Linked DNA regions of Flocculibacter collagenilyticus. Each later gene encodes a partner of the first gene's protein in a complex. Links are inferred from orthologs where the notes say so. Each region holds a gene or a part of one and is shown in the gene's direction. Other genes may lie near its edges. The genes, in order: iscU and HUU81_RS09650.

Region 1 (15,875 bases):
GCCACTGTCGTAAACAATAATGTCTTCACCATTATTTTGTGCTTTTAAGATAAAGTCGAACCCTTGCTGGCTTAATGATTGGTAAATTTTTGCCATCATGGCATCTAGTTCAATTACCACTTCTACCAGCCCTTTTAATTGCGCATAGCGATCAGTTTGCTCGGGTATCGATAACATATTACCGTACACAGGATAGTAGATAACATTACCTGTGAACTTTACGTCCTGTTGGGCTAGCCTTATTGGTGGCGTTGAAACAAAACTCGCGTTTTCAATGGCATATTTGATATTTTGCTTAACACTTGGGTGAGTTAAAACATCTAAGCCAAGTGCTGCTTTATTCGATTCAAGTGGCTCAATATAAAAAATTGGCAGGTAATACTCTTGAACAGGTGCATGCACCATTTGCTGGTTGTAGAGCATTTTTTTGATGTAAAAATCGTCTATCCCTTGTTGCTTGGCATCAAGGTATAACTGATCACGTTGAGCATGTTCGACTTTGGGTAACCAGCCCATTGCCCGTGTTCTAATATCATTTTGCGTTACAATTTCTACGTACTGCGCAAACTCTTCACGCGAGACAAGTTCACTGCTTTGAAAAAAAGCAGTGAGTGAAATTAAGCGAAGCTCAATGGTGTTTCTTAATATGGCAATTTCTTTACTAAACGTTTGAGTGTGATCAACAAAAATTGTTTTTTGATCTTTTATGTATTGCTCACGCGAGAGCCAAAATATAAAGCTAATCGCAACAAAAATTAATAACGAGGGAATGACAATTTGTAGCTTGTGATGACTTTCTTCTAAAATGTCATTTTTCAATAAGCTTAAAACAATAGGTAAAAAGAAGAGTACGCCAACAGCATCGCCAGCCCACCAAATAAACCAAACAAATATGGCCTCGTTAAGCGCATGAATGCCTGAATATACCTGCACAAATGTGCCTATAGTTGCACTAATCGTACATGCAATGGGCCCAGCGACAAAAGCCAGTCGAGACAGTTCTGCAATTGAGCTAAGCCTGATGGGGCGAGGGCAGCAGCGATAAATCATCAATTTGGTGATAATGAATTGTGCGATAGTGCCACAAGTAAGCGTGGCCGAAATGAATAAATTGCGTACTTCAATAGTTTGGAAACTAATATTAAAAGCAATGTAATGATCAAATACACTGGCTAGCAATACACCAAAAAGGGCTGCTCTACCTAAGCAAAGATACAAACCCAAACCAATCCCCGCTGCAGGCCAAATGGCGCTAGCGAAACCTGGCGGTATCGTAAACTGCATGCCAATTTGGGTCGCAATTAAGTAACTGATAAAGCTAATAAGAATAATGTTAAAGGTGCGAATAAAGTTCTAGCCTCATTGTTGTTTCATTATTATTAGCCAGCCTTGGCAAACTATTGAAGTGTCCTAATAATTACCTTAACGATTACATTGAGCGCGCATATTATGTGTGTCGGTGCCGGCGCTTAAATTTATTTCTTAGTGTCCAGCCTAGTAAAAATATGCCTGATAGCCAAATTAATAGTAGAGCAATTGCAACGGGCAAGAATATCCAAAGTTTCGCGCTATCATGAAAAAAGCTACCATCATGAATTGCTTCAATTGTATCTGAGCGACGGTAGGCGATATGTAATAGCTTACCTGAGTCAGCATCTATTTGCGCCTCCCAATTATTTACCGCTAATATTTTTATGACTCCCTTACTAGGGCGAACATCTAGCTTTTGTATATCCTGCCAGTTTGATACTGACAACTTATCTATTCTCTGGGCGATGGAAAGTATTTGTGTAAATGCAATAGTCGGTTCTGCCGCTTGACCTCTAGCAGTGGGGGGTTGTACCCACTCAAATTGCTTTTTCACCTGTAGTAGTAGCCCGCTTACAATCACAATAACGACGGGGATAGCAATAATCAGCGCTGCCCAAAAGTGGAAGCGACGAGTATGTCGTTTAGCTGACGGCGACATAATAGTGATCCTAAAAAGCGGCAATATAAATAAATGCACTCTAGGATAGGCTAAGTGTTTATGCAAGCTCAATTTTTTCTGTTCTTATTGTGCCTTACCTAGCCAGCAGGTGTTACATCGGTAACTGCTGCTCTATTAATGCTTTGGCATAATCCATATCGATGTTTTCCAAGTATGGCTCGCAATCGCGCAACTCGATATCAGTGTTCTTAGTTAACTGTGTCAGCTTTTCATCTAACTTTGCACTTTTTAGTAGCTCGGCAATAATATTTTGCTGAATACGCCCACGCGATTGAGCCTCTGCATATGGCAGGCGATGAAACATCACCATAGAATAACGAGGGATAAAGCGATTAGGAAAGCGTTTTTCAAGCTCAAAGGCGAGTGCTTTTTTGAGAATATATACATTGTCTCTAACACTGTCCCGCATTTCTATGTAGTTTTCTAATGCCATTTCTGCAATTGCATCGGCATTGGGTTGCCGAACGGCTTGAAAGGCGGGAAGCACAGCTTGCCAGTCATCATTATGCTCGATTAATAAGCGGTTTAATTCACTACAATCTTCAAAGCCGCAGTTCATGCCTTGTCCATGAAATGGCACAATGCCATGTGCTGCGTCGCCAATTAACAAGGTATTGGTTATGTTGTGCCACTGCTTACATCTTACTGTTCCTAATTTACCGGTTGGATTATCAAAAAATGCATTTGCTAAATCAGGGATCAATGCCAGTGCGTCAGGGAATTCTTGCTGAAAAAACGTCATCACCGCATCTCGGTTTGAGAGTGTGGCAAAACTGTTTTTGCCTTCATTAGGTAAAAATAGCGTCACAGTAAAGCTGCCGTCCATATTTGGCAGGGCAATTAACATATATTGTCCGCGAGGCCAGATGTGTAAAGCCTGTTTTTCAATTTGAAAATCACCAGTAGTTGTTGCTGGAATGCATAACTCTTTATAACTGTGAGGCAAGGTTTCAATGATATTATGGTCAGTTGCGCTTTTATTAAGAGCACAAAGCATTTGCTCCCTGACTTTTGAGCCAGTGCCATCTGCGCCGATTAACAGCGAAAAATTATGAAGTAAAGTTTTACCCGCGTTAGCATGTTTTAACTGTAAAACCTGTTGGGTAAAATCAATATTTTCTACATTGTGATCAAAATGGAAGGTAACGTTGCCTGTGCTTTCTGCACTGTCCATTAAGCGTTTATTCAAGTCTGCTCGCGAGACGGAGTAAATTACTTCATGCTCTTTAATGCCATAAGGTTGAAAATTGAGCTCGCCGTATTCATCGTGAAGCATTCTACCAGCCATTGGAATTAGCATTTTTTCTACTTCATCCATTATTCCAACTTGTTCAAGCGGGAAAATACCTCGGTTGGCAAGCGCAAGGTTTATTGAGCGTCCTGCAGAAATTTCGGTGTTTCTCATATCAGATCGCTTTTCAAATACCGTTACTTGGTAATTTCGTTTGGCTAAAAACATAGCTAGCAATGAGCCAACCAACCCAGCGCCAATAATTGTGATAGCTTGCTTTGTCATAAGTGCTTCCTTTTGGCATTAAGAATATCTATTCGAGTTATATCAAACAGCTTTTTAAAACTCGTACAAAGTGATAAACATCAGTAAAACTGTTGTACAGTGGTACAGGTGCGGCACGAATCACATTAGGCTCTCGCCAGTCGGTGGTTACACCTGCTTCTTCTAATGACTTGAATACTTCTTTTCCTTGTTTTCCTGCAATATTGACAGTTAACGATAATTGGCAGCCACGTTGTGCGGGATCGCTCGGCGTAATAATACGCACCAAGTCGCCTAATTCATGCTGGAGTAAATATTCAAAGTAATTGGTTAAACGTGTTGATTTTTCACAGAGCACCGACATGCCGCCAGCGTTTTTGAATACCGCTAAAGAAGCACGAATAGCAGCAAGTGATAAAATCGGCGGGTTACTTAATTGCCAGCCTTCAGCAGTAGGAATAGGGTTAAAGGTGTTTTCCATTTTAAAGCGGGTTTGTTTGTCGTGCCCCCACCAACCAGCAAATCGGTTTAAGTTGGTGTTGCTGCTGTGGCGCTCGTGCACAAAACAGCCTGCGACCGAGCCGGGGCCTGAATTCATATATTTGTATGAGCACCAACAGGCAAAGTCTACCTGCCAGTCATGCAATTGCATGGTTATATTGCCTGCTGCATGAGCTAAATCGAAGCCAACCTTAATGCCTTTTGCATGTCCCCACTGGGTTATTCTTTGCATATCCAATACTTGCCCTGTGTAATATTGCACGCCGGGCAGGAGAATTAAGGCAATAGAGTCGCCTTCACGCTCAATCAGCTCTTTAATATCATCGTGATTGATAAGCTCTTCTCCATCGCGCGGAGCAATTAATAATAACGCCTCGTTAGGGTCGAAACCGTGATGCTTTATTTGCGATGTTACAGCGTAATGATCGGAGGGAAAGGCATGATCTTCAATTAGAATTTTATAACGCGTTTTAGTGGGCTGGTAAAAGCTCACCATCATAAAGTGAAGGTTAGCAGTGAGTGAGTTCATGCAAACCACTTCATTAGGTTTTGCTCCTACTAAGTCGGCAGACTGCTCAGTTAAAAACTCGTGATATGGCATCCAAGGAAATTCGCAATCAAAGTGTCCTTTAACGCCTAAAGTTTGCCACTTTTTTAGCTCCTCATTGACGTATTCAGCGGTAAGCGTGGGTTGTAAGCCTAATGAATTACCTACGAAGTAAAGTTCATTTTCACCGTTTGCTTGTTTAGGAATATGAAATGCGTCTTTAAATGATGCGAGTGGATCTTGTTGATCCAGTGTTTGGGCAAACGCCAAATTGGGCTGAAATTGATTGTTTTGCACTTGTTCAGTCATTGGTTGCTCTTTTAATTCAATTTATATGGCTTGTAAGGAATACAGCAACGGTCTACTAGGTGCTGCATCTAATTCAAATGGTGCAATTTGCAAATTTAATAAATACAAACCATCTTCAAGGGTGTTCCCTACGTACACCATTTCTGTAATGCTTTTTGAAAGCTGCGTGTCATCTCCGCATAACCTTGCTAGCGGTGCCACTTGCCAAAAAATATGATGGTTGCTCATATGGCCTTGATCAAACATTTTGTCGATAGAGGGCATGTCTACCAGTAAGTGGGTAACCCCGCGTTCATTCAAATATTCGATAGCGTCGTTAGTGAAGTAGGGCGGCTGATTATGCTCACTGTAACAGGCTCGCTGTTTACTTTGCTCGTTAGGTAAAGTGCGAATAACCAACGCTGTTAAGCATTCATTATTAATATGTTGTATTTGGTGCATCAGCTGCTGTTTAGTAATTAATTTATCACCCTCATCAATACTTGGATCGTATTGTTCTTTTGATTGATTTTGTGAAGGAGTAGGTGTGACCGATATCAAAGTACAAGGTATTAAGCTGTCATTCAGGGTTTGGTTAATGCTAATGGGGTTATGCACAATGTGACCCACACATTCAGTATGAGTGCCATTGCAATGGGGATTCATGGTTATTTGTGTGACATTACAGCTGCCACCAACACGGGTATCACCAATAAACTGTGCTATTTTCATTGACGATGCCTGTGCGTAATCGGCACCAAAATGGTTAGGTTGCACCAGTTTGTTTGCTGTTAGATGTTCAGTGGCTGACGCTTCAATAAACGCTAAATCTATCGCAATACTTGTGGGCTGGTTCACTAGCACTTTATATTGTTGCTGATTTAGCTCAATGGTTAATTTCATAATGCTGCTCTGCGCTTAATTGGGAAGCTTTTTATTATTATTACAGTCAGTTTATAAATTGTGCTTTATCTAGATTCAGCCATTTCAATGCTGTGCCATGAAGCATTTGCGCTTTTATTTCGTCACTAAATGCGGTTGTTTCAATAAGTTTACCCGGCGCTAATTCACCTAAAGGAAAGGGGTAGTCAGTTCCAAGTGCAATTCTGTCAGCGCCAACTAAATCGACCATATATTTAAGCTTGAGCGGATCGTGAACTAACGAGTCGAAATACATTTGCTTTAAATATTTTCGCGGGTTCACAGAATTGTCCACTGCGCACAGATCTGGCCTCACATCAAAACCATGCTCAATTCTGCCAATGGTGGCGGGAAAAGAACCTCCGCCATGAGCAAAAGCTATGCGTAAGTTTGGTAAGCGCTCTAACACCCCACCAAAAATAAGTGAGCAAATTGCTCGGCTGGTTTCTGCTGGCATACCGACTAGCCATGGCAGCCAATATTTAGGCATCAGCTCTTTACCCATCATGTTCCATGGATGAACAAATGCTGCTGCACCTAGCTTCTCAGCGGCTTCAAATATTGGAAAGAACGCGGCATCGTCTAAATTACGATCATTCACATTACTGCCAATTTGCACGCCTGCTAATCCAAGTTCATTAACACAACGTTCTAATTCTTTAATGGCGAGTTCAGTGGATTGCATTGGAATGGTGCCCAAACCAATAAATCGAGAAGGGTGTTGCTGTACAACACCGGCTATATGGTCATTAAGAAAACGAGAAAGGTCGTAGGCATCTTCAGGTTTAGCCCAATAACTAAACATCACAGGTACGGTAGAGAGTACCTGAACATCAACCTGATGAGTGGCACATTCAGTTAGTCGTACGTCAGGATCCCAGCAATTTGCTTCAATTTCACGAAAGAACTTGTCGTCTTGAAACATGCGAGCACAACCACACTTGTGATGGTCTAAATGAATGAAGCCGCCGTAGCCGTATTTTTCTTTTAAATTAGGCCAGTTTTTCGGCAATATATGGGTATGAATATCAATTTTAAGCATTAATCCCACCTCAATGTATGTCTATTATTGTTATAGTTTGTTTGAGTTTGGCATCACCGTGCCACATTGATTACATGTGCGATTTTTCTCAGACTCAAAAAATCGGCTAAATACAGCTTGAAAATCGTTTTCAATATCTCGTAACGGAAAGTATTCTTCGTACAATTTGTGATGACAATTTTCGCAAAACCACATCAAACCGTCTTGCTCACCCTCTCTACGCTTCGCTTCAACGACTAAGCCAATTGAATTTTCAAAACGTACGGGGGAGTGAGGCACTTGGGGAGGCAATAAAAAAACTTCGTCAGCTTTAATTGGATGTACTTGGGGTTTTCCGTCAATCATTAAACGTAACTCCATTTCTCCTTCAAGCTGATAAAAAAACTCTGGCCCTTGATTGTAATGATAATCGCGTCGGCCATTTGGGCCGCCAACCACCATGACAATAAAGTCGCCATCATCAAATACTTGTTTATTACAAACCGGCGGTTGGAGTTGATCTCTGTGTTCATCAATCCACGTTTTAAAATTAAAAGGAGGCGTTATTTTGGTTGCTGAATTTGCCATGGTGTTGCTCCTTTTTATAATGAAGATGGCTTGTGAGCACTAGGTTTAGCATCTGAATTAATAGTTGCAATACACTTTAATTCGATAGCAATGGGGGTGGGTAAGCAGTTAATTTCAACGGTTGTTCTACAAGGTTGATTATCAGCAAAGTATTCGGCATACAGTTTATTATAAGTGGCAAAATCATCCTTCATGTTGGTTAGAAATACGGTAACGTCTACCAACTGTTCCCAACTAGAGTCTGACTCTTCTAGAATATAACGCACATTGTTAAATACACTGCGACATTGCGCTTCAATGTCATAATCTGCAATATTGCCGTTATCGTCTAGGGTTACGCCTGGGATTGCTTTGCTGCCTTTTTGTCTGGGGCCAACGCCTGATAAAAATAACAAATCACCGACACGTCTGGCATGCGGGTATAGTCCAACTGGTGCTGGGGCTTTATTTGAGTCGAATCGTTGCGGGTGGTCGCTCATGTCTTTACCTATCTTTTAAAATTTGGGTTATTTTATTTTTTGTAAAAAAGATATTTTATGTAGCGCTTTGATGAACCTATAAAAATTAACTTTGCTCGTTAGTTATCATGGTGAAGATAACAATAACGAAAAACATGCACATCAAAGCAGAATCTATTCAGATCCCGAAGTCGCTAAATTAGCAATGAAGAGAGGTCAGGCGAGTATCCATTTGCAGCCACGGCAGCTAGCAAAAATGGCACCTGAAGTTTTAATGATATTTGTTTTAACCATAAATATTATTGTTATTATCAATTATAAAAAACAGATAGTGTTGATTGATATTTATACATCTTTAGTACTTTATACAAACGTTTTTCGCTTCTGTAAAGAACCTTAATGCCTCAACACCGCCTTCGCGTCCCACACCTGATTGTTTCATTCCACCAAACGGGGTGCGTAAATCACGCATCAACCATGTATTTACCCATACAATGCCAAAGTCTAGCTGCTGAGCAAACGAATGGCAGCGCTTAATATTATTACTCCATACGGTGGCCGCTAAGCCGTATTCTGTTCCATTTGCCAGTGCAAGCGCTTCTTCGGTATTGTCAAACGGTTGCAGGGTTGCAACTGGGCCAAAAATTTCTTCTTGGTTTGTTCTGCAATTAAGCGGTAACCCTTCAATTAATGTTGGCTCAATAAAATAGCCTTCGTTGCAACGACCTTCAATGTAACGCTGTTCCCCACCCAGCAGAATCGTTCCGCCTTCTTCCTTAGCCAATTGAATATATGAAAGAATTTTATTCAAGTGTTGCTGCGACACGATAGCACCTTGCTGAGTGTTTACGTCTTTTGGATCGCCAACATTGAGCTGACTTACTTTAGCTATTAATGCCCGCTTAAACTTTTCATAAATTGGACGCTCAATATAAATACGTGAACTACATAAACAAATTTGTCCCTGATTAGCAAAGCTCGCTCTTGCCACTTGAGTTACAACGTCATCAAATGTATCTAAATCGGGCTCATCGTTACATATATCAGCAAAGATAACGGCAGGGTTTTTGCCACCAAGCTCTAATGATAGCTTTTTGAACTTAGGTGCAGCTAAGCTCGCAATGTGTGCTCCAGTTTTTGTTCCGCCAGTAAAACTAATTGCTTTTATTTTTGGATGGGTAATGATTGCTTCACCAACTTTATGGCCGTAGCCATGCAGTATATTTAGCACACCCGGTGGTAGCCCTGCCTGTTGGCACAATGATGAAAGCAAAAATGCTGTCATGGGCGTTATTTCACTCGGTTTAGCAATTACGCAATTACCCGCTGCTAGTGCTGGTGCTATTTTCCAAGTGAACAAATAAAGTGGTAAATTCCATGGTGAAATACAAGCAACAATACCAATGGGGTCGCGTAAAGTGTAGTTAATCGCCTCATTAGCCATGGTATGAGACTCACTGGCGTATTGCGTAATGGCGTGGGCAAAAAAACGAATATTGGAAGATGCACGCGGTATATCTACTTGCTGAGCAAGGCTTACAGGTTTGCCGTTATCTACCGACTCAGCTTGTGCAAGGGCTTCAGCGTTTTGGTCAATAAGGTCGGCTAAACGCATTAACACTGCTGCACGCTCATCAATACTTGTTAACTGCCACGTGTTAAAGGCTGATTCCGCTGCTACCACAGCATTAGCAACATCTTGCTCATCTGAATCAGCAGTTAGCGAGTAAGGTTTGCCAGTAGCGGGCTCAATATTATCAAAAAAGGTATTTGATACAGGCGGTACTAGTTCACCACCAATGTAGTTAATTATTTTTGTTTTAGTCATTGGGCAATATTACTTAAGTTAGCTGCTATAAACAGGCTGTGCGACCGCCATCTACTGGTAAGTTTGTACCAGTAATGTAGCCTGCACTTGGTGATGCTAAAAACGCCACGGCGTTAGCAAACTCTTCAGGCTCGCCAAAACGGCGTAGTGGAATTAATGACTTTTCTTCTTCAATTACCTGTTCGATAGGTTTGTTTTGCTTGTTCGCTTTATTTTGAATAATTGCATCTAATCGCGCAGTGTTCGTTGCACCGGGCAATACATTGTTGACTGTGATGCCAAAAGCGCCTAGCTCATTAGCAAGGGTTTTGGCCCAGCTTGCCACAGCACCACGTACGGTATTTGAAACACCTAAATTAGGGAGTGGCTGCTTAACCGATGTAGAAATAACATTGATGATGCGGCCATACATTGCACTTTTCATTCCGGGCAGTAATGCCTGCACTAAATGATGATTATTAATTAAATGCTGATTAAACGCATTGATAAACGCGCTAGGTTCGGCTTGATTTGCTGGGCCAGGTGCGGGGCCTCCCGTATTGTTTACGAGAATATGATAAGTAGAAATTTGTGAAAGTTGCTGCTCAATCGCTTTTTTCACTGCGTCCGTATCACTAAAATCAGCAACTAAACATAGATGTTTTTGGCCTTTACTCGTATCAAGTTCAGCTTTTACATCATTTAAACTCGCTTCGTTACGGGCAAATAGCGTGACATTAGCGCCCAGTGAAGCCAACTCTTTAGCGATTGCTTTACCAATGCCTTGGCTACTACCACATACCAATGCATTTTTATTTGTTAAGTTTAAGTTCATTGTTGCTCCGTTGTTATTTTTTTATCCAATATGGTCAAAACTAAAGCAATTTTTTAATCAAAGCAAACTAGAGATAAGCAAAATGAAGGTAAACCGCTTAAGGTTATAAAGTATGTCTGGTTGCTATAACTTTATGGATGCGAGCTTTAATAGAGCTATGCTATAATTTTTCACCTTTTTGACCGCTAGGCGTAATTAGTTGCTTTGATTAGCGGTTTAAACCTTACCTTATTCATATTAAACAAGGGTTCACTCAGTGTTAGATCAAGTCAGAATTGTGTTAGTTAATACGTCCCATACGGGTAATATCGGCTCTGCAGCTCGTGCCATGAAAACAATGGGCTTGTCTAAGTTATATTTAGTTGACCCTGTTTCAGCTCCTGACGGTAAAGCATCAGCACTTGCTGCTGGGGCAACCGATGTACTTGCTAATGCAGTTACCGTTAATACGCTAGAGGAAGCCATTGCAGACTGTGGTTTAGTAGTGGGTACTTCTGCGCGCTCAAGAACCTTATCTTGGCCTATGGTTGAACCGCGTGAATGTGGCAAAAAACTTGTCGCTGAAGGTGAGAAATATCCCGTTGCCTTAGTCTTCGGAAGAGAGAATAACGGTTTAACGAATGAAGAGTTGCAACAGTGCCATTACCACGTTTGTGTGCCTGCAAACCCAGAGTATTCGTCATTAAACCTAGCGATGGCCGTTCAGTTACTTAGTTATGAAACGCGTATGGCGTGGCTAGATAAAGAAAATGGCCACTATCAAGAAGTAGAAGAAGAGTACCCAAGATCGGCTGATTTAGAGCGATTCTATGGTCATCTACAAGAGACATTATTGGAAACAGGGTTTATTGTTAAGCAGCATCCTGGACAGGTAATGACAAAATTACGCCGCTTATTTAATCGTGCGCGTCCAGAAGAGCAAGAATTAAATATCTTACGAGGTATTCTTGCTTCAGTTCAAAAACTAACAAATAAAGGTTAACTGCTTCGTGTTTAAACGCATAAAAGAAGACATTAATAGCGTTTTTAATCGCGATCCTGCTGCGCGCACTTTTTTTGAAGTGTTAACAAACTATCCCGGATTGCATGCAATTTGGGCGCATCGTCTTAGCCACAAATGTTGGACAAACAACTGGAAACTATTAGCACGATTTATTTCTACCATTGCACGCTGGATAACTGGAGTTGAAATACACCCCGGAGCCACTATTGGTCGTCGATTTTTTATCGACCATGGTATGGGAGTGGTCATAGGTGAAACTGCTGAAATAGGTAACGACTGTACTCTATATCATGGGGTTACATTAGGTGGAACCAGCTGGAACGCTGGTAAACGCCATCCAACACTTCATGATGGTGTGGTAATTGGTGCTGGCGCAAAAGTGTTAGGCCCATTAACGGTAGGCAAAAACGCAAAAGTAGGCTCAAATTCAGTCGTCGTAAAAGACGTGCCGTCAGATGCAACAGTGGTTGGTATTCCGGGAAGGGTTGTGATGACGGTAACCGACAAGAAAGAAACCCAAAAACGCGAAGAAATAGCTCAGAAATACGGTTTTGATGCATACGCCGTATCGCCTGACAATCCCGATCCTGTTGCTAGTACAATTGGTCGTTTGCTTGATCATATTCACATGATGGACGCTAAATTAAATGACATGTGCAAAGTGATCAATCAGATGGGCGGTAACGTATGTGATAAAGGGTTACCCGACATTGATGTGGATAGCCCTGACTTTAAAGAGGCTGAAGAACAAGCTGCGAACCAACGTAAAGAAGCGTTTGACTCGTTTGATCCCAAAATTTAACGGTGCCACATTATTATTTACAAATGTCAGTTATTTACGAAGTTAACATCTGGTTGAAATTTGACATATCGATAATACCCGAGTAAATTAGTCAGGTAATTACTTGACTATTTTAGTCGGAAATGTAGAATGCGCGCATTCATCAATATGGGTTTTAAATTTAATGAAATTAACTTCAAAAGGTAGGTACGCGGTTACAGCAATGCTTGATGTCGCCTTGCATTCTGAAGAGAACCCAGTGCCTTTGGCTGATATATCAGAAAGACAAGGAATATCACTGTCTTATTTAGAGCAATTATTTGCCAAGCTGCGCAGAAGCGGCTTAGTTTCTAGTGTTAGAGGGCCCGGTGGTGGTTACCATTTAGGTCGTGACGCTCAAGGTATTTCAATAGGCCAAGTTATTCACGCTGTTGACGAGTCAATCGACGCCACTCGATGCCAAGGCAAAGGCGATTGCCAAAATGGTGAACGCTGTCTAACCCATACATTATGGTCTGACTTAAGCGTCAGAATTGAAGAGTTTTTAAATGGGATCAGTTTAGCAGAACTGGTTACCAGAAAAGATATTACAACAGTTTCACAACGCCAAGATAAGCATGGTATTGATAAACTGTTTGATGCAAATACGTTAAACGTTAACTGCCAGTTATAACTGGTTTAGTTAAAGACGGAGAAAGTAATGAAGTTACCGATTTATTTAGATTATGCCGCAACCACTCCTGTAGATCCCCGTGTTGCAGAAAAAATGATGCAAGCTCTTACAATGGATGGCAATTTTGGTAATCCTGCATCTCGCTCTCACCGTTTTGGCTGGCAGGCAGAAGAAGCGGTTGATATTGCGCGTCATCAAATTGCAGATCTAATTAATGCTGATCCAAGAGAAATTGTATTTACCTCTGGTGCTACAGAGTCTAACAACTTAGCTATCAAAGGTGCAGCAAACTTTTATAATAAACGTGGTAAGCACGTTATTACCGTTAAAACTGAACATAAAGCAGTGCTTGATACGTGTCGTGAATTAGAGCGACAAGGCTTTGAAGTAACTTATATGGAAGTTGAAGCGAACGGTTTACTTGATCTTAAAAAGCTAGAAGCTGCCATGCGCGAAGACACAGTACTGGTTAGTGTAATGCACGTTAATAACGAAATTGGTGTAGTGCAAGATATCGCAACAATCGGTGAAATGTGTCGCGAACGTAAAATTATTTTCCATGTAGATGCTGCACAAAGTGCAGGTAAAGTAGCCATTGATCTACAGCAGTTAAAAGTCGATTTAATGTCATTTTCTGCTCATAAAATTTATGGTCCTAAAGGTGTTGGTGCGCTTTACGTTCGTCGTAAGCCTCGTATTCGTTTAGAAGCACAAACGCATGGTGGTGGGCATGAGCGTGGCATGCGTTCAGGTACCTTAGCTACTCACCAAATCACTGGCATGGGTGAAGCTTTCCGTATTGCAAAAGAAGAAATGGAACAAGAATCTGCACGCATTCGTGAGTTACGTGAACAGTTGTGGGCAGGGTTACAAGATATTGAAGAAACATACATTAACGGCGATTTAGAGCATCATGTGCCGGGTATTTTAAATGTAAGCTTCAACTTTGTTGAAGGTGAGTCATTAATCATGGCGCTTAAAGATTTAGCTGTATCGTCTGGTTCAGCATGTACTTCAGCAAGCCTAGAGCCTTCATACGTACTACGTGCATTAGGTTTAAATGACGAATTAGCACACAGCTCTATTCGTTTTAGCATTGGTCGTTATACCACTAAAGAAGATATCGAATTTACTATCGACTTAGTTCACAAAGCGATTGGTAAACTACGCGACATGTCACCATTATGGGAAATGTTTAAAGATGGTGTTAATTTAGAAAGCGTAGAGTGGGTTGCGCACTAACAGCGTAAGTAATGAATTTAGGAGATTGTAAAGATGGCATATAGCGAAAAAGTAATTGATCACTATGAGAACCCACGTAACGTAGGTTCTTTCGAGAAAAGTGATAAGAATGTTGCGACAGGTATGGTAGGTGCACCGGCTTGTGGTGACGTGATGAAGCTTCAATTAAAAATTAATGAAGATGGCGTAATTGAAGACGCAAAATTTAAAACATACGGTTGCGGTAGTGCGATTGCATCCTCATCACTGGTAACAGAATGGGTTAAAGGCAAAACCATTGAACAAGCAACTGAAATTAGTAATACCGAAATTGCAGAAGAGCTAGCATTACCGCCAGTGAAAATTCACTGCTCAATTTTAGCTGAAGATGCAATTAAGGCAGCAGTAGAAGACTATAAGAAGAAGCAAGCTGGATAAGCAAGCATTAAAATAGTTTAAGGATTGTTATGGCGATTTCGATGACACCTGCAGCTGCAGAACGAGTAAAGTCTTTTATTGAAAACCGTGGAAAAGGCATTGGTTTGCGTGTAGGCATAAAAACCACTGGCTGTTCTGGTTTAGCATACGTCTTAGAGTTTGTGGACGCGCTGAATGAAGATGATGAAACGTTTACTGATCAAGGTGTTACTTTAATAGTAGATCAAAAAAGCTTGGTTTATATTGATGGAACAGAATTAGACTTCGTTAAAGAAGGGCTTAATGAAGGCTTCCAGTTTAATAACCCAAATATTGCAGGTGAGTGTGGTTGTGGTGAAAGCTTCACCGTGTAGTTATTATGTATTGCTGTTTTAATTTTTATGATAGCACTATTTGTTCAAAATCAGCTTTCTTAACTATTCTCGCAGGCTAACCTAATTAGGTGCCTGCGAATTCAATTTGAGGCCTACATTGAATTACTTCGACCTATTTAACCTTCCTTTTGACTACAATATTGATGTAGCCGAACTTTCTTCAAAATATCGCGATTTACAACGTGCGGTACACCCAGATAAATTTGCCAACGCCCCAGAACGCGACCGTTTATACGCTGTACAAAAAACAGCAGAAATCAATGATGCATTTCAAACACTTAAGCACCCCTTAAAGCGAGCAGAGTATATGCTTGCAGAAAAAGGGGTAGACATTCGTGGCGAACAACAAACCATTCAAGATCCTGAGTTTTTGATGGAGCAAATGGAACTGCGTGAGCACCTCGAAGATATTCCTCATAGTGACGATCCTGAAGATGCCATTTTTGATTTTGACAATGAAATAAAAACCACTATTCGTCACTATACCGACGAGCTTAAACCATTGCTAACAGCAACGTGTGAGCTAAAACTTGCAGACGCTGCGAACTGGGTAAGAAAACTTAAATTTATGTATAAACTACGGGACGAACTAACGCGCTTAGAAGATAAGTTGCTAGATGATTAGTGCGTGTTTCCTATAGATTTAATAATACTGAACAACAGAGCTGATTTAGACAATTATGGCATTATTACAAATTGCAGAACCAGGACAAACCGCAGCACCGCATCAGCGTAAGCTTGCAGTAGGAATCGATCTCGGTACAACTAACTCGCTAGTCGCGACAGTTCGCAGTGGTCAAGCAGATACGATTAAAGACGAAAATGGGCAGGACATGCTGCCATCAGTAGTTCATTATACAGAAACTGATGTGGTAGTAGGGCATGAAGCGAAACAGATAGCGGCTAAAGATCCTAAAAATACGATTGTTTCGGC
Region 2 (16,070 bases), 1.1 Mb from region 1 along the record:
GCTGGTAATGTTACATAGCTTATTGTTTTGTAATGGGTACTCACCATTCGCTATTTGTATTCGTAATACTGTTTATAACATTACATCTAATGAAAAACTCGGACCTTTAGGTACTATTTGAGTTGGATTAATCGTTTTATGGCTATAGTAATAGTGCCGCTTAATGTGCTCAAAATTAACAGTTTCTTTAATCCCTGGCGTTTGATAAAGCCGTTTCATATATTCAAAAATGTGATGATAATCCTGAATGCGCTGCTTATTACATTTAAAATGCCCAACATAAACGGCGTCAAATCGAATTAACGTTGTGAACAATCGCCAGTCGGCTTCTGTTAAAGTCGATTCCACTAAATAAGTATGGCTAGATAACATTTCCTCCACCTTATCTAAGGCTGAAAACAACTTATCAAATGCCTCTTCATAAGCAGCTTGCGTAGTTGCAAAGCCACATTTGTACACACCATTATTAATGTTGTGATACACAAACTCGTTAATTTCATCTATTTCTTGTTTTATTGGTGCAGGGTAAAAATCTACAGTATTGTTCGTAACATCGTTAAATGCAGTATTAAACATACGGATAATGTCAGCAGATTCATTAGACACTATCGTCCCCGTTTTTTTATCCCACAAAATGGGCACGGTTACGCGACCAGAGTACTGACTGTCCGCCTTTAAATACACTTGGTATAAATAATCGGAGTGAAAAAGATGATCGGGCAGATTATTTTCAACTGAAAATTCCCAGCCGTTTTCCAGCATATCGGGTGATACCACCGACACATCAATAATATTCTCAAGCCCTTTTAATTTTCTAAAAATCAACGTGCGATGTGCCCAAGGGCATGCAAGCGATACATAAAGGTGGTACCTGTTTGCTTCTGCAATAAAATCTTCATCTTTATTGTTAACCTCATTTGCAGGCACAATAGTTTGTCTAAACTGCGAGTCTTCTCTAACAAATTTTCCCCCGCTCTCCTTGGTGTCATACCACTTATCCTGCCACTTGCCGTTTACTAACAACCCCATACTTCTCCCCTTACCTCATCGTAAAATATAAAATGACCTAATTTTGCAACAAAAAATTCAGACTCAATATAACCAATAAGTGTAGTTTCAATTTTGACAAAATAAGAAATTCTTTTATATTTCAATTAGGTTAAAACAACTTTTTTGGATACGTCTTAACATGTCAGAAAGGGAAAAGTGCAAATATCAATCTCCGGCAGGCCCCAACTGTCAAGAAGTAGACCTAGGTGCAGGCTACTGCTTTTGGCACGACCCAAACTTTGACAAACAAGGACTAGATGTAAAAGAAAAACTCGAAAAGCTTGCAGAATCTGGTGCGTCATTGCATGGATTAAAATTAAAGCGAGTTAATTTAGAAAATGTAAACTTGGTAAAGCGCGGTTGCACAGACGCTTATGGCTACGACCTATCCTATTCAGACTTCTATCGTGCCAACATGCGCGGCGCACACCTTTTCAATATGAAGCTAGAAAACGGCTCACTAATGAAAGCCGACTTACGAGACGCCAACCTGCACTGCTGCAAATTAAAAAACACTAACTTGTTAGGCACTAAGTTAATCGGTTCTAAAATAGATAATTTAGAGATTGGAGATGAATTACTGCAAGAAGCCGTCGCCAAGCAAGCGTTAAAAGATCGAGATATTGAAAAGGCCGTTGATCATTTCGAACAGTCTGAAGAAATTTACCGCGATCTTCGCCGAGCAGCAGAACATCAAGGCTTATTTAGTTTAGGCGGAAAATATATCCACAAAGAACTAACCATGCGACGCTATCAATATCCGCACTACACAAGTAAGCGGCTATTCTCAAAGTTTGTTGACTTATTTTGCGGCTACGGCGAACAACCTTTAAATGTGATCAAGTTTTCACTCAGCCTCATTTTTATCTGCGCCTGTTTATATTTTTTATTTGGTATTAAATACGGCGACACCATTATTCAACTAGATATAAACAGTAACTTCATCACAAATGTATCCGACTTTTTCTCAGCCTTATATTTCAGCGTCGTCACCTTCACCACATTAGGCTACGGCGATTTAACGCCCGTCGGTCCCTCCCGAATTATCGCCGCCGTAGAAGCTTTTACTGGCAGCTTCACCCTCGCCTTATTCGTGGTGGTGTTTGTGAAGAAAATGACGCGATGATAGTAACTGCTTTTCGCTAGCTATACCCTCACATAGAATTTATTAAGCCATAAATATATCGGAAGGCGCTTACGGCTTTTCTAACCCACGGAAAGTGTAAGTCGGTTAAGCACAGCGCCACCCTAAAAAATAATCCAATGTACAGTCGTGAATCAACTAATTAAAGGTACAGCCATAAATACAAAACTTAAGTAGCTAACAGTATTCTGAGCCTTATTCTGTTTCTTTTATCGGCTTCTCAGAAATCCATAGTTTAATATGGCCTTTAACTACTACTATGCTGTTTTCATCATAAGCAGTAACATTTACTAGCATGTCTCCTGGTTTCCAGTCTTCCGCTGATACACTTGCTACGCAGCGAATATCACTGCCAGCTTTAGCGGTATAATCAACCGACATTCCTTTAGGGATCCAGCGAAGACTTGGAGGAATTGAGGCTTCCGCCATCACCCCCATAGCCATCTCTAAACCATTACAAATCGCTATAACATGCACCGTTTGTATGTGGTTAAATACTTTCTTTTGCTTTTTAATCAAGCACTCACAATAATTAGGGGTTAGTGTGGTTATATGAGGGTTAATGGTAGAAAAATAGGGAGCAACTTTGCTAACAACATACGAGAAAATCTTTTTCCCAAAAGGTAGCCGTTTAAGTTTATTAAATGTATTTAGTGTTTTATTAGACTTGCTCATATTCAGGAATAAAGTTTATTGCAAAGTGAGTGACGAGTAGTCACATTGTAACCCTCTCTGATATTGGTATCTACCATACTATTTATGCTAATCCACATATTATCTGAATTTGCGCTTACCAAATTTCGTTCAGTCTGCGATAACACGCTGTGCGCGCTTCTATACTTAGTGTGAGCTAGCCGTTAAGGTTGCTTTTAACAAGGCTATATCTTGCGAAAATGCAGCTAACTCAAAAAAGATTAGCTCTAAAGTCCTTGTTACTTTTTGCAATTTCTTTTGCTTTATTTCTAGCAAACTCTTCTTTAGCACCGTCACCAAGCTTTTGATAAGCATCCGCAAGGCTGTCATATGCATTGGCGGCATTTGGGTATAACGAAACCCAGTATTGAAATAGGGTAACAGCCTCGTCAATTCTGCCTTTCGCTAAAAGCATGTAACCAATTCTTTTTATTCTATTTCTATTGTAGTACCGCTCTCCTTTTGGAAACGCTTCAAATCCGTATTCATTGCTTAAATTACTGTAGTAAGTTTTTAGATTTTTTAACGTTTCACCCGGCGTTTCGCTAAAGAAGTTGCCGTAATTTGGATCCCATGAGTTTGGCGGAAATATAAAATTAAATGCAGACATTACTGAAGGTATAACCGCTGCGTAGCTGTTATAATCAATTAACTCTTGTTTAAACTTAAACTGCTTATTATCTGATTGAGCTAACTCTTTCCTTAAATAATCATAACCTTCAAGTATTTTAGGGTTTCTGCCTCCGCCATTTTTCGGCATTGATATATACAGGTGCCCACCCAATTCTTTGTTGCTATTAACAGTGTTAATAATTTTGTCAAATACGGTGTGCTCACCATAACCCAACGCCTTAAAGTTTGCGGTGTTTATAGCAATATGCGCATTAAACAATCCAGGTTCTTTCCAAAGACTATGAAGAGCAAACTGCCCTGTGGGAGACAATCCCACTAATATCTTAAATTCAGCAGCTGAAAATTGACTATAAATAAGTTGAGACACTTCATCTTTAATAAAATTAAGATACTTGTCTTGATTTCCGCCAAACCCATAGGGTTTACCATTCGAATTCAAAATTGCTGGAGACAAGTCACGTCTTTTTCCACTCTCATTTGGGATCCCAACTACTATTGCTTCAGGCATTTGGCTATTCAAACCAAGAAAGTGAATCTGACTAGCGATAGCGTTAAACATCAACTCTGCATCCATAACAAACACAACCGGGAATTTTTGCCTATCCTTAGCTTCTACATATGAATGTGGCAATGAAACAATAATTTCTTTATTTCCATCTAAATATTTAGATGGCACTACAAAATGAGCAATTGAGGGAGCCCCTAAATCTCCCTTAGCCTGATAGACATCATGAGTTTCGTCTGAAAAACTATTATTTGAAAAACATACTGCGTAAACCGTACATAAAAAAATAAAAATGCGCACTTGCAATTCCCTTATAAATTGAATGGTCCTAATACGTTGAATGATTTGTATAGCAATGTACGCCCAACATTATTTTTGCGCACAATTAAGCTCTTCAAGGCTCATTTTTTGGTATCAAAAGAAGTCAACGTCCAGTGTGTTTGATTTTTATACAAATATCAATTGAAAACTGGTTATTTTCGCGTCAGATATGTGTGAGAGTTCGCAGAAAAGGAAGCCCAAAGGAGCAGAGCTAATGAATTTATCAATCAACAACCTTTTGGCTGCCCCTAAATGCGTTTTAGTTGACCACTACACATTAAACCATACACCATGCTAGAAGGAGCCCTCGGCTTTTCCAACCTACACTACATAAACGTTAAGCGTAGGTCGGTTAAGCGCAGCGCCACCCGACAAATCAATCCGAGGTATGGCCGTTATCATTTGATTTCAGATTGTATGAAATCTTCTACTAACTTTAACAAGCAACAAGCACAACGCAATTAAAGTATTCAGTTTATGGTCTTGATAATTTAATTTGACAATCCCTTCTTCACTAACTGAATTTCTGAAATTAAAAATTAAATCTAGAATACCTGTTGAAGCCTCTTTAGTAGATACAAATCCAATCACGTCTCCATCTGAATAAAAATTATCATTCTCTGGTCTAATCTCAATCTTCTGTGGATGCTTGAATTCCCAAGCCCAATTAAAGACTCCATACTTTTTTTCTGGAACTTGTTGATTTTGAATTTTTATACAATTTCCGTCAATTTGAGCAACTAACTTTTCATTTTCATAAACATCCAACTGAGTTCCTGACTCTGGAATCATCACTGTGTAATCAAGTCGAATATCAGACTCCAAATACAGCTCATGTTTTATACCAGTTGTTCTTTGTGGATAATACTTTATAAATGCCATTATTTCCTTATCTCCAAACCAATAAATAGACTCCACCCAAACACTCATACAGTGAAGGTAATTCAAATTTAAAACGCGTAAGTCGGTTAAGCGAAGCGCCACCCGACAAATTAATCCGACGTACGGCCGTAGAGACTGCATGATATCAATGTATAAGCATAAATTTTTACGCATATTTTTTTATGCCTATCAACGCTACCTCTGCTAATGATTTTTATGGAGTTAAGAATGAAAATCAAACTCATGCCACTGCCAAACAAGACACATAAGCGAAAAAGTTGTTGTTAAGGGCAAAGAAGGTAAACCTTTACAAGTAACCTTTAAAGGTAAGAATATTCGGAATGGGTTTCGTACCACTTTAAACGTTGCATCTTTATGTTTTACTAGAAAGCACTCTTCACCAAAGGCGCTTCCTTTATAGCGATAATATTCATCAAATTCTACAAATAGCTCATTCTTATAATAAACGCGGCTTATATTCATTGCGTCAGTATGACGCTCAATTTTCATCTTTTCGCCACATAAATATAAAGTGTTTATTCCATCTGAATGAAAAACAACCCGCTCTTCCAAAAGGAGCTTAATAATTGTGCCATCAAATTCTACGCTGAATAATGATGTATCTACACCTGCTCCAATCAAATAAGGCTTAGTTACTCTTAGAAATTTGTGCGTAATTGAAATACTCAAAAAACTACACTCTTAATCCGTTAAAAATTCAAAAAGGGCTTGGAAAATAACCTTACTAACCAAGCCACAACCCTTTGATGTTAATACTAGCAATTTGTTATAAAAGAATTACCTCAGATGCATATCAATCACTGCTTACCCGCAATAAGCTGCTCTACGACGCTTGGATCTGCCAGTGTACTGGTGTCGCCTAAGTTTTCTAGTTCATCTTGCGCGATTTTTCTTAAAATACGGCGCATTATTTTACCTGAACGCGTTTTAGGTAATGCCGAGGCAAACTGTAGTTTTTCAGGTTTAGCAAACGCGCCTATTTCTTTTGCTACAAATTGAGTGAGTTCTTGTTCAAGCTCACTTGTAGCTGGAACACTTGCCATTAGTGTGACATAGGCATAAACCCCTTCTCCTTTTACATCATGCGGAAAGCCAACCACAGCCGCTTCAGCAACGGCGGGATGTAATACTAATGCACTTTCAATTTCCGCTGTACCCAGCCGATGACCACTAACGTTGAGCACATCATCAACACGGCCTGTTATCCAGTAATAACCATCTTTGTCGCGCTTTGCACCATCACCCGTGGTGTAATAACCTTTAAACTGTGAGAAATAAGTGTCATAAAACCGTTTGTGATCGCCATAAACGCCGCGCATTTGTCCGGGCCATGATTGTTTCATGACTAGGTTTCCAGCTCCCTCGCCTTCGATTTCGTTTCCATCATTATCAACAAGGGCAGGCTGTATACCAAAAAATGGACGTGTTGCCGAACCTGGCTTTAAAGTGGTTGCACCGGGTAATGGCGTAATTAATACGCCGCCAGTTTCAGTTTGCCACCATGTATCTACAATTTGGCACTGGCCATCTCCAACCACTTCGTAATACCAATGCCATGCCTCTGGGTTGATAGGTTCACCCACTGTGCCTAGTAAACGTAATGATGAACGGTCATGCTTTTGTACGGCCTCGTCGCCAAGACTCATTAGTGCACGAATAGCAGTCGGTGCGGTGTAAAATATATTTACATTATGCTTTTCAATAACTTGCCAAAACCGTGAAGCGTCTGGATACGTTGGTACACCTTCAAATACCAAGGTGGTAGCCCCATTAGCCAATGGCCCGTAAAAGATATATGAATGACCTGTTATCCAGCCAGCGTCAGCTGTGCACCAGTACACTTCACCGTCTTGATAGTCAAAAACGTATTTATGAGTGATTGATGCATAAAGCAAATAACCACCAGAAGTATGCAAAACGCCTTTTGGCTTACCTGTTGAGCCAGATGTATATAATATAAATAATGGATCTTCAGCGTTCATCACCTCGGGTTCACAATATTCCGCAGCACTTTCCATTAGCTCGTGATACCAGCAATCTCGCTGTGCGTGCCAATCAATCTTTCCAGCCGTACGTTTAACAACGATCACAGAATGAACATTAGGGCAAGACGCTACTGCTTTATCTGTATTCGCTTTTAAAGGAATGACTTTCGCCCCTCTTACTCCTTCATCCGCGGTAATCACCACTTGGCAATCAGAGTCTAAAATGCGTGACTTAAGTGACTCAGGTGAAAAGCCGCCAAACACAACGGAGTGCACCGCGCCTATACGTGCACAAGCGAGCATGGCGTAACCCACTTCAGGGATCATGGGCATGTAAATACAAACTCTATCCCCTTTTTTTACGCCTCGTTGCTTTAATACATTCGCGAACTTATTCACGTTATCGTAAAGTGCTTGATAGGTAACAGGATAAGAGTCGTTGGGTTCATCACCTTCAAATAGCATGGCCGTTTGATTCGCTTTTTCAGGTAAGTGTCTATCGATACAATTAACCGACACATTTAGCTCACCATCTGCAAACCAATTAATGTGCGCCTTGGTGTAGTCAACATCTTGCCCTTCGGTAGGTGCTTTATACCACGTCAATAATTCATTGGCTTTTTTAAGCCAGAATGCATCGCTGTTATCAATTGATTGTTGGTATTCTTCAAGGTAAGTATTGTGCGTAAAATAGGTGGGATGAGTAGACTGCTTAACGGGATATTCTTGTTCAAGAGGTCGCATGTTAATCCTTTATAATTATTTTTTATTCAGATTTTTATATACCCACTCTAACTGAAGATACAGCGTTATTGACGACGCTTTCACACTCATCACTTAGTTTGTCTAAGCGCTTGAGGAGTCGATTACTTGTCGCCTAGCTGCCTTTTCAATTGCTTTGGGTATACGTTTTGATTCTGCTACGCTAAAATTTATACAAATTTACTTGCTTCGTCATTAAAAAAATTGGATTATTCACGCCCATTTTATTGTTGCCTAGATAAACTTTGAATACCTTTACTCCTGAAACCATAGCAAACTCTTTTTCTATTCTTGATCAACGCATCAACGAACAGCCCTTAGTGTATTTAGATAACGCTGCCACAACACAAAAGCCACAATGTGTAGTTGATGCTGTTAAACACTACTATGAACACAATAATGCAAACGTTCACCGTGGTGCTCATCACCTTAGTGACTTAGCAACAGCGCAGTTTGAAACAGCCCGAGAAACCGTGGCACACTTTATTAATGCAAATAGCAGTAAAGAAATTATTTGGACGAAAGGCACAACCGAAGCCATAAACTTAGTGGCGCAAAGTTGGGGAATGACCAACTTGAGTGAAGGCGACGTAATAATCCTTAGTCAATTAGAGCACCACGCTAATATTGTGCCGTGGCAATTAGTGGCAGAAAAAACTGGCGCAATCATAAAGGTCGTTGGTTTAACTCAACAACAAATATTTGATTTAGAAGAATACAAACAATTACTCGCCTTAAAACCCAAGTTGGTTGCTGTAAGTCATGTTTCTAATGTATTGGGTAACATTCAGCCCGTTAAAGAAATTATTGAATTAGCGAAATCAGTAAACGCCACCGTATTAATTGATGGCGCACAAGCTGTTGCTCATGTTCCTGTAGACGTACAAGCACTGGACTGTGATTTTTACGTGTTTTCAGGCCATAAGCTTTATGCCCCAACGGGTACAGGCGTTCTTTATGGTAAAGCTGCTTTACTAAGTGCGATGCCTCCTTATCAAGCAGGTGGCGAAATGATAGAGCATGTTTCCTTTAGTGGCACGCGCTTTAACGAAATACCGTTCAAATTTGAAGCTGGCACGCCAAATATTGCGGGAGTTATTGGATTATCGCAGGCGCTTAAGTTTCTGACACAGTTTAATCGCCAAGATATTATTAACCACGAAGACCATATTTATCGTTACGCACTCGCACAATTACAGCAGCTTGCAGGTATTGAAATATACGGCGATACCAAACATAACGTAGGTGTTATTTCATTTAATGTAACTGACGAACATCATTCAGATATTGGCGTGCTTATGGATCAAAAAGGCATCGCACTGCGCACTGGTCATCATTGTGCTATGCCATTAATGGCATATATGGGAGTTAACGGCACTGTAAGGGCATCGTTTAGTTTATATAACACAATTGAAGATGTTGATCGTTTTATTCAAGCGTTAAAAGAAGTGAAGGAGTTTTTAGGATAATGCCAGAAACAAATAATTTAGCGATACCAACATCTGGCTATCAAGGCTTTGATGCTAATGAAGTGTTAGAACGTTTGAATCAAGCGACATCTTGGGAAAGCCGCTATCGTGAAATTATGCTTCTTGGAAAATTACTTCCACGCTTACCAGAAGAATTCAAACGTGAAGACGCTAAAGTAAAAGGCTGTGAAAGCAACGTTTGGCTGTATCACCAACATAACAACGGCACACATACTTTTATAGTAGATTCAGATGCTAAAATTGTTCGTGGTTTAATTTATATTATTTTGGCGTTATTTAATGGCAAAACAAGCACCGAAATCGGTAACACAGATCATACTGCTTTTTTTGAAAATACCGGATTATTGAAACACTTAAGCCCTTCGCGCGGCAATGGCATTAAAGCGATAATTACTGAGATATTAAATAACACTCATGTAGATTCAAACGCTTAAATTGCACATCGGCTTATGGAGCTTTGCAGCACGCATTTGATCGTGCTGCAACATTAAAGACTTATTTCAAAACAACGTATTGAATAGCCATTAGCGCTTTTTATTTAGCGCTTCTTCTAGCTCAAACGGCGAGATTACCAATCCTTCCTCTTTATCGTCTGGGCAAATAACTAACATTAGCTCATCTTCTGCCATGCCATCAGTCCATTTTGTTTCCCAGTCCGCTAAAGATATAGACATAGGCTCACACCCTTCCCACTCTTCTTTCGCCCAATTTTGCGCATCTACTTTATTGCTCCACACAGGAATGCAATCCTCTTCCTGAGCAACCATCATTACTGCGCCCACCTCATCTTTTAAAATCCAGATGGTTTTAGTTTCAATGAACACATTAACTAAATGATTAAAACGCTCTTGCGCAGACATAGTGGCTATATTTGGAGATGACGACATAATTTTTACTCTTATTGGCATATTAGCTGCGAATTATAGCAGCTCAACGTAAAAAGGCTGCTCATATTTGAACAGCCTTTATTTAAAATGAATAGTTAAGCGCTACGGTTATACGCGACGCTTAAGTGCTATAAGCAAACGCTATAGTTAAGCTTGATATTTTTTACCAAGATATAACCACGTTTCTAACACGGTATCTGGGTTTAATGAAACCGTATCAATCCCCTGCTCCACTAACCATGCAGCAAAGTCTTCATGGTCGCTAGGACCCTGACCACAAATACCTACATATTTGCCTTTTTCTTTCGCTGTTTTAATAGCCATAGATAGCAGCTTTTTAATGGCAGGATCACGCTCATCAAATAAGTGGGCGATTAAGCCTGAATCTCTATCTAAACCTAACGTTAGCTGAGTTAAGTCGTTTGACCCAATTGAGAAACCGTCAAAGTACTCTAAAAACTCATCTGCAAGTAACGCGTTTGAAGGTAATTCACACATCATAATAATACGTAAACCATTTTCACCACGCTTTAAGCCTTGCTCTTCAAGTAATTCAATTACTTGGCGTGCTTCACCTACTGTGCGAACAAATGGAATCATAATTTCAATATTGGTCATGCCCATGTTATTTCTAACACGCTTAATTGCTTCACATTCCATAGCAAAACAATCTCTGAAGTCTTCAGAAATATAACGTGAAGCACCACGGAAACCAATCATTGGGTTTTCTTCTTCAGGCTCGTAAGCTTCGCCGCCTACTAAATTTGCGTACTCGTTTGACTTAAAGTCAGACATACGCACAATCACTTTTTCTGGCGCAAATGCACAACCCAGCGTTGCAATACCTTCAGTCAATTTCGCCACATAGAATTCTGTTGGCGACTCGTAGCCCGCCATCATTTCGTCTATTTCCGCTTTTACGTCAGCCGATTGTGCGTCATAGTTGATTAACGCCTTAGGATGCACGCCAATCATACGGTTAATAATAAATTCTAAACGCGCCAAACCAACACCAGCATGCGGCAAACGCGCAAAGTCGAATGCTCTGTCTGGGTTACCCACGTTCATCATTATCTTCATTGGTAGTTCTGGCATCTCATCTACACGTGAAGAAATCACTTCGTAGGCAAGCTCACCTTCATAAACATAACCTGTATCACCTTCTGCACACGATACCGTTACTTTGCTACCGTCAGCAATTTTAGATGTTGCATCACCACAGCCAACAATCGCAGGAATACCTAGCTCACGCGCAATAATAGCAGCATGGCATGTACGACCACCACGATTGGTAACAATTGCAGACGCGCGTTTCATGATAGGTTCCCAGTCAGGATCTGTCATGTCTGTTACTAATACATCGCCTGGCTTCACTTGGTCCATATCTTCAATCGATGCGAGTACTTTAGCGACTCCGCTACCAATTTTATGCCCTATCGCACGGCCTTCTATAATTTTTGAAGACTGTTCATTTAGCTGAAAACGCTCCATCGTGTTGGAGTCTTCATTACTACGCACGGTTTCAGGACGGGCTTGAACGATATAAAGCTTGCCATCAACACCATCTTTAGCCCACTCAATATCCATTGGACGGCCATAGTGCTGCTCAATAATGACAGCTTGCTTGGCAAGTGCTTCAACTTCTTCATTGGTAATTGAAAACTTATTCGAATCGGTACTATCACAATCAATAATTTCAACTTGTTTACCGTGCGACGTATCGTCAGAGTAAATCATCTTGATTGCTTTGCTGCCTAATGTTTTGCGCACAACAGACGGCTTATTAGCTGCCAACGTAGGCTTATGCACATAAAACTCATCAGGGTTAACAGCACCTTGTACGACCATTTCACCAAGGCCATAAGAAGAGGTTATAAATACAACATCTTCAAATCCTGATTCGGTATCAATAGAGAACATAACACCTGAAGAGGTTAAATCTGAACGAACCATACGCTGAATACCAGCAGATAATGCCACACCACGGTGATCGTAACCTTGGTGTACACGGTAAGAAATAGCGCGGTCGTTAAATAGTGAAGCAAATACGTGCTTTACTGCTTCCATTACTGCGTCAATGCCACGCACATTCAAGAATGTTTCTTGTTGTCCGGCAAAAGAAGCATCTGGCATGTCTTCAGCGGTAGCAGATGAACGAACGGCAAAAGAGATGTCTTGAGAAGCATCGCCATGTAATTCACTGTAGGCGGTTCTGATTGCTGAATCTAGTTCAGGCTGGAAAGGAGTATCAATAATCCATTGACGAATATCTTTACCTGCTGCTGCAAGTTTTTGTACATCGTCGACGTCTAGTGTATCAAGAATGGTGTGAATTTTTTCATTCAAACCACTTTGCTCTAGAAATTCATTAAATGCGTGAGAGGTGGTAGCAAATCCGCCCGGCACTTCCACGCCTGCGTTTGCTAAGTTTGAGATCATTTCACCAAGTGATGCGTTTTTTCCACCAACGCGATTCACATCTCCCATGCCTAAGTCTTGATACCAGAGTACGTATTCTTGCACGGCTTTGCTCTCCAAATTGTAATTGTCGATTTGTAATGTTACAAATTGCTTTTCAAAAAAGCGGCGCAATCATACACTTTATAAAAATTAAGGTAAAACACTAATTTTTTATGTAAATTTATTACAACATTACGAGGTTTTTAGTGAGAACAGCTTATTTTATTTCCGACGGTACTGCAATCACATCAGAGGTGTTTGGCAACGCCCTTCTTTCTCTTTTTCCTATCGAATTTGAGCCAATAACCATTCCATTCGTAGAAACTACGGAAGCTGCAACCCGTGTTCAGGAGAAAATTAATGATCGTTATAAAACAACAGGCGAACGACCTTTAGTTTTTTATACGTTTGTCGATCCGGAGCTAACAACGGTTATTAGAGAGAGCGAAGGAGCCTGTTTTGACTTTTTAAACCATTTTGCAGAACCCATGGCGGCAGAGTTAAAAATTGAGCCTAAGCCGAAAGCGCATAGAACTCACAGTATTCATGAAAAAACCTACGACAACCGAATTGAAGCCATAAATTACACCATGGCAAATGATGACGGGCAAAATCTCACACACTTTGATGAGGCCGATATTATTTTAGTTGGTGTCAGCAGAACGGGTAAAACCCCAACAAGCTTATATTTAGCAATGCAATATGGCATTAAAGCAGCAAATTACCCCTTTATTGCCGAAGACATGGACAGTCTTAAATTACCTAAAGTGCTAAAAGAAAATAAGTCTAAACTTTTTGGGCTGACCATCAACCCAGAACGACTTGCCGCTATCCGACATGAGCGCCGTGCGAACAGCCGATATGCCAGTATTAGACAATGTAGAATTGAACTTAGAGAAGTAGAAATGCTGTATAAAAAAGAGAAAATTCAATATATCAATTCAACACACTTATCTGTTGAAGAGATCACCGCAAAGATCTTAGGAATGACAGGCTTAGAGCGACACAAGTATTAATATTAAGTAATCGGACATCTAATAACTATATAGTACTGTGGCACTACATTGATACCAGTTAAGTCAGACCGATTTAATTGGTATTAAAAAATACAGGACAAAATAAAACTGTGTGATTTAAATAGATAAAAATAGAATTTAGATATTATGAATAAAATAATAAAGGAAAGGAAATTTGGAGCGTGTAATGAGGTTCGAACTCATGACCTCAACCTTGGCAAGGTTGCGCTCTACCAGCTGAGCTATACACGCTTCATAAGTAACATCTGGTTGTGTTACAAGCAGTTTACTCGTTAAGATGGTGCCCGGGGCCGGACTTGAACCGGCACGTCCTTACAGACGAGGGATTTTAAATCCCTTGTGTCTACCAATTCCACCACCCGGGCAACGAGTAATTTTTTTTATAGTAGAGATTGGCGCCCTACTTTGAAACTTTGTTTTAAGCTTTAGGTAACTTTCGTTCCCTGCTGCGTTTCAACGGGGCGCATTATTAAAGTTTTCTGCAAAACTGTCAACGGTTAAAAGTGATTTTTTTTAGTAATTCAGTTTGTTCGATTACTTTATGTACATAAACGGTAGAATTGAACACTTTTCCAACTATAACACTACTAAAGCTTGTTGGCTTTTCCTGCCCAAAGCATGGATTAACTCTCTTCTTGTTCTTCTAACGAATTAAACTTTATCGTCCCGTCTTTTTTCCAAAACGTTAATGCTGGTACTTGCACTTCCCACAATGCATTCGCATTCCATGTGTATTCATCTTCAAACCGTTGCTTAAAGTACTCTGGCTCGTATTCAGACAGATTTCTTGCTTCTTTGAAGTAAATATTGGTTTTTTTATCCACCACCACTTCCGTTTGGCTTAACGATTGTATTTGATTTTTAGTGATCTGCTTACAAATTGCTGAATCTGCATCTTCCGGATACAAAGAAGACACTATGCCACGTTCGATAACGCCAGACTCTTGCGAAATAAAAAATATGCCACTTCCCAGTGGAAAGCGCCCAACCATATTTAAAAAGAGTTCTGCATAATCTTGTCGATATCGTTGTTGCTTAGCGCCTTTAGCAATAATGTTATACGCGTCATAAATTTCTTCATAATCGAAGTCCGGCTTGGTAGAAACCATAAACGACGAGTACACCATAGGAATGCGCAAAACATCGCCTAGCTCATTTTGCTGCTGAGAAAGACTATTAAGAATGGACAAGGTAAATTGCATTTTTCCAGACTCATAATCCATATAGGCCTGTTTATCATCCTTATTATCAAAACGCTTAGGCGGTATGCCAATTGCGTATTTCATGTAATCCATAGATTTGGCATGTAAAACTTCAATTAATTGCTCGCGCTCATGCAACGTTAATTGACGATATCTGTCATCATCAAAAATTGCTTCCGCTTCCGGCGAATAGCTTCCTATGTGTTGAATAAGCGCAGCATTCGCAAGCGGCTTTAAAATCTCTTCACGGTACGCAATTTTAACTTCAGCTGGCATTGCTGGGTCGTGTAAGCCTAGCTTAATCGTGTCATTGTTGAAAATTTCAGATAAGTGCCTATTTAAATATTCAACGTTAAAATCAACTTTACAGCGAATCTGATCAAATAATCCAACGGTTAACGCTGCAATATAAATCGGCTTAAATTTTTCATTACGCACACAACGTACTTTTTCATCGGGTAACGGGGTTGAAAGTGCGATCGTGCCTAAAAACTGACTAAATATTTTATTGCTGTCTAATAAATCCAGCATATTGTCTACAAGGTGATCCAAGCCTTCATAACGATGAATACGCTCAGCATTTAGTCGCTGCATCGTTTCTTTATATTCTTTTTTATCTTTATCGTGACTGTTATACAAAGTACGTAAAAATTTTTCTGTAGACTCTTGCCCTTTTACTTTTGGCAGCTTTCCATTTTTCTTTTTATATTCTTCAATGGTATTAATGTGTTCATTATAAGTCGCCATACGTTTTTTTAACTTGTACAGCTGCTTTCTATCATCTTTATAGTTTTCAAAAAACGACTGAGACTCTTCAACCAGATTTCGATGCTGCTCTTTAAATAAAGAGATTTTTTTAGAGATAGCACTTGCCATCGTTGGAATTTCAGACAAACGATCTGTTCGATAAGATTTTATTCTTGAAGAGTGTTGCTTATTCGCCATGACTTAATTCATTAATACTACTTGTTACACTAGCACACGGATTACTGCGCTTC

The links.
Region 2: the proteins of iscU (region 1) and HUU81_RS09650 are in contact, whole or in part, in a solved structure (PDB 5XT5), measured with the Bacillus subtilis proteins. The link is inferred for Flocculibacter collagenilyticus from one-to-one orthologs.

What each region holds. Positions count from the first base shown.
Region 1 is NZ_CP059888.1:1,084,138-1,100,012, forward strand. What follows is about bases 13,116-15,875. They hold iscU (Fe-S cluster assembly scaffold IscU), read left to right. Parts: upstream 13,116-14,183; coding sequence 14,184-14,567; downstream 14,568-15,875. Other genes in these bases: HUU81_RS04855 (IscS subfamily cysteine desulfurase), read left to right, coding at 13,116-14,150; iscA (iron-sulfur cluster assembly protein IscA), read left to right, coding at 14,597-14,920; hscB (co-chaperone HscB), read left to right, coding at 15,039-15,566; hscA (Fe-S protein assembly chaperone HscA), read left to right, coding at 15,622-15,875. Also shown: HUU81_RS04790 (CHASE domain-containing protein), read right to left, coding at 1-1,347; HUU81_RS04795 (PepSY domain-containing protein), read right to left, coding at 1,448-1,969; HUU81_RS04800 (FAD-dependent oxidoreductase), read right to left, coding at 2,082-3,506; kynU (kynureninase), read right to left, coding at 3,544-4,842; HUU81_RS04810 (cyclase family protein), read right to left, coding at 4,864-5,724; HUU81_RS04815 (amidohydrolase family protein), read right to left, coding at 5,771-6,784; HUU81_RS04820 (3-hydroxyanthranilate 3,4-dioxygenase), read right to left, coding at 6,815-7,351; HUU81_RS04825 (RidA family protein), read right to left, coding at 7,366-7,830; HUU81_RS04830 (aldehyde dehydrogenase), read right to left, coding at 8,165-9,637; HUU81_RS04835 (SDR family oxidoreductase), read right to left, coding at 9,663-10,451; tRNA (cytosine(32)/uridine(32)-2'-O)-methyltransferase TrmJ, read left to right, coding at 10,708-11,433; cysE (serine O-acetyltransferase), read left to right, coding at 11,441-12,256; Fe-S cluster assembly transcriptional regulator IscR, read left to right, coding at 12,420-12,908; more of HUU81_RS04855, read left to right, coding at 12,936-13,115. UniProt on the Bacillus subtilis protein: Part of the SUF-like system that mediates the biosynthesis of iron-sulfur (Fe-S) clusters. Acts as a sulfurtransferase and thus transfers sulfur from SufS to SufB.
Region 2 is NZ_CP059888.1:2,169,914-2,185,983, forward strand. Bases 7,399-10,353 are described here. They hold HUU81_RS09650 (cysteine desulfurase), read left to right. Parts: upstream 7,399-8,241; coding sequence 8,242-9,465; downstream 9,466-10,353. Other genes in these bases: acs (acetate--CoA ligase), read right to left, coding at 7,399-7,978; HUU81_RS09655 (SufE family protein), read left to right, coding at 9,465-9,920; HUU81_RS09660 (DUF2750 domain-containing protein), read right to left, coding at 10,011-10,353. In the rest of the region: HUU81_RS09615 (glutathione S-transferase family protein), read right to left, coding at 73-1,029; HUU81_RS09620 (ion channel), read left to right, coding at 1,190-2,176; HUU81_RS09625 (hotdog fold domain-containing protein), read right to left, coding at 2,390-2,869; HUU81_RS09630 (alpha/beta hydrolase-fold protein), read right to left, coding at 3,099-4,325; HUU81_RS09635 (hypothetical protein), read right to left, coding at 4,755-5,228; HUU81_RS09640 (hypothetical protein), read right to left, coding at 5,451-5,918; more of acs, read right to left, coding at 6,047-7,398; more of HUU81_RS09660, read right to left, coding at 10,354-10,373; ppsA (phosphoenolpyruvate synthase), read right to left, coding at 10,521-12,896; posphoenolpyruvate synthetase regulatory kinase/phosphorylase PpsR, read left to right, coding at 13,040-13,849; HUU81_RS09685 (V-type ATP synthase subunit I domain-containing protein), read right to left, coding at 14,494-16,017. UniProt on the Bacillus subtilis protein: Type II cysteine desulfurase that acts as the initial step in the SUF-like Fe-S cluster assembly pathway.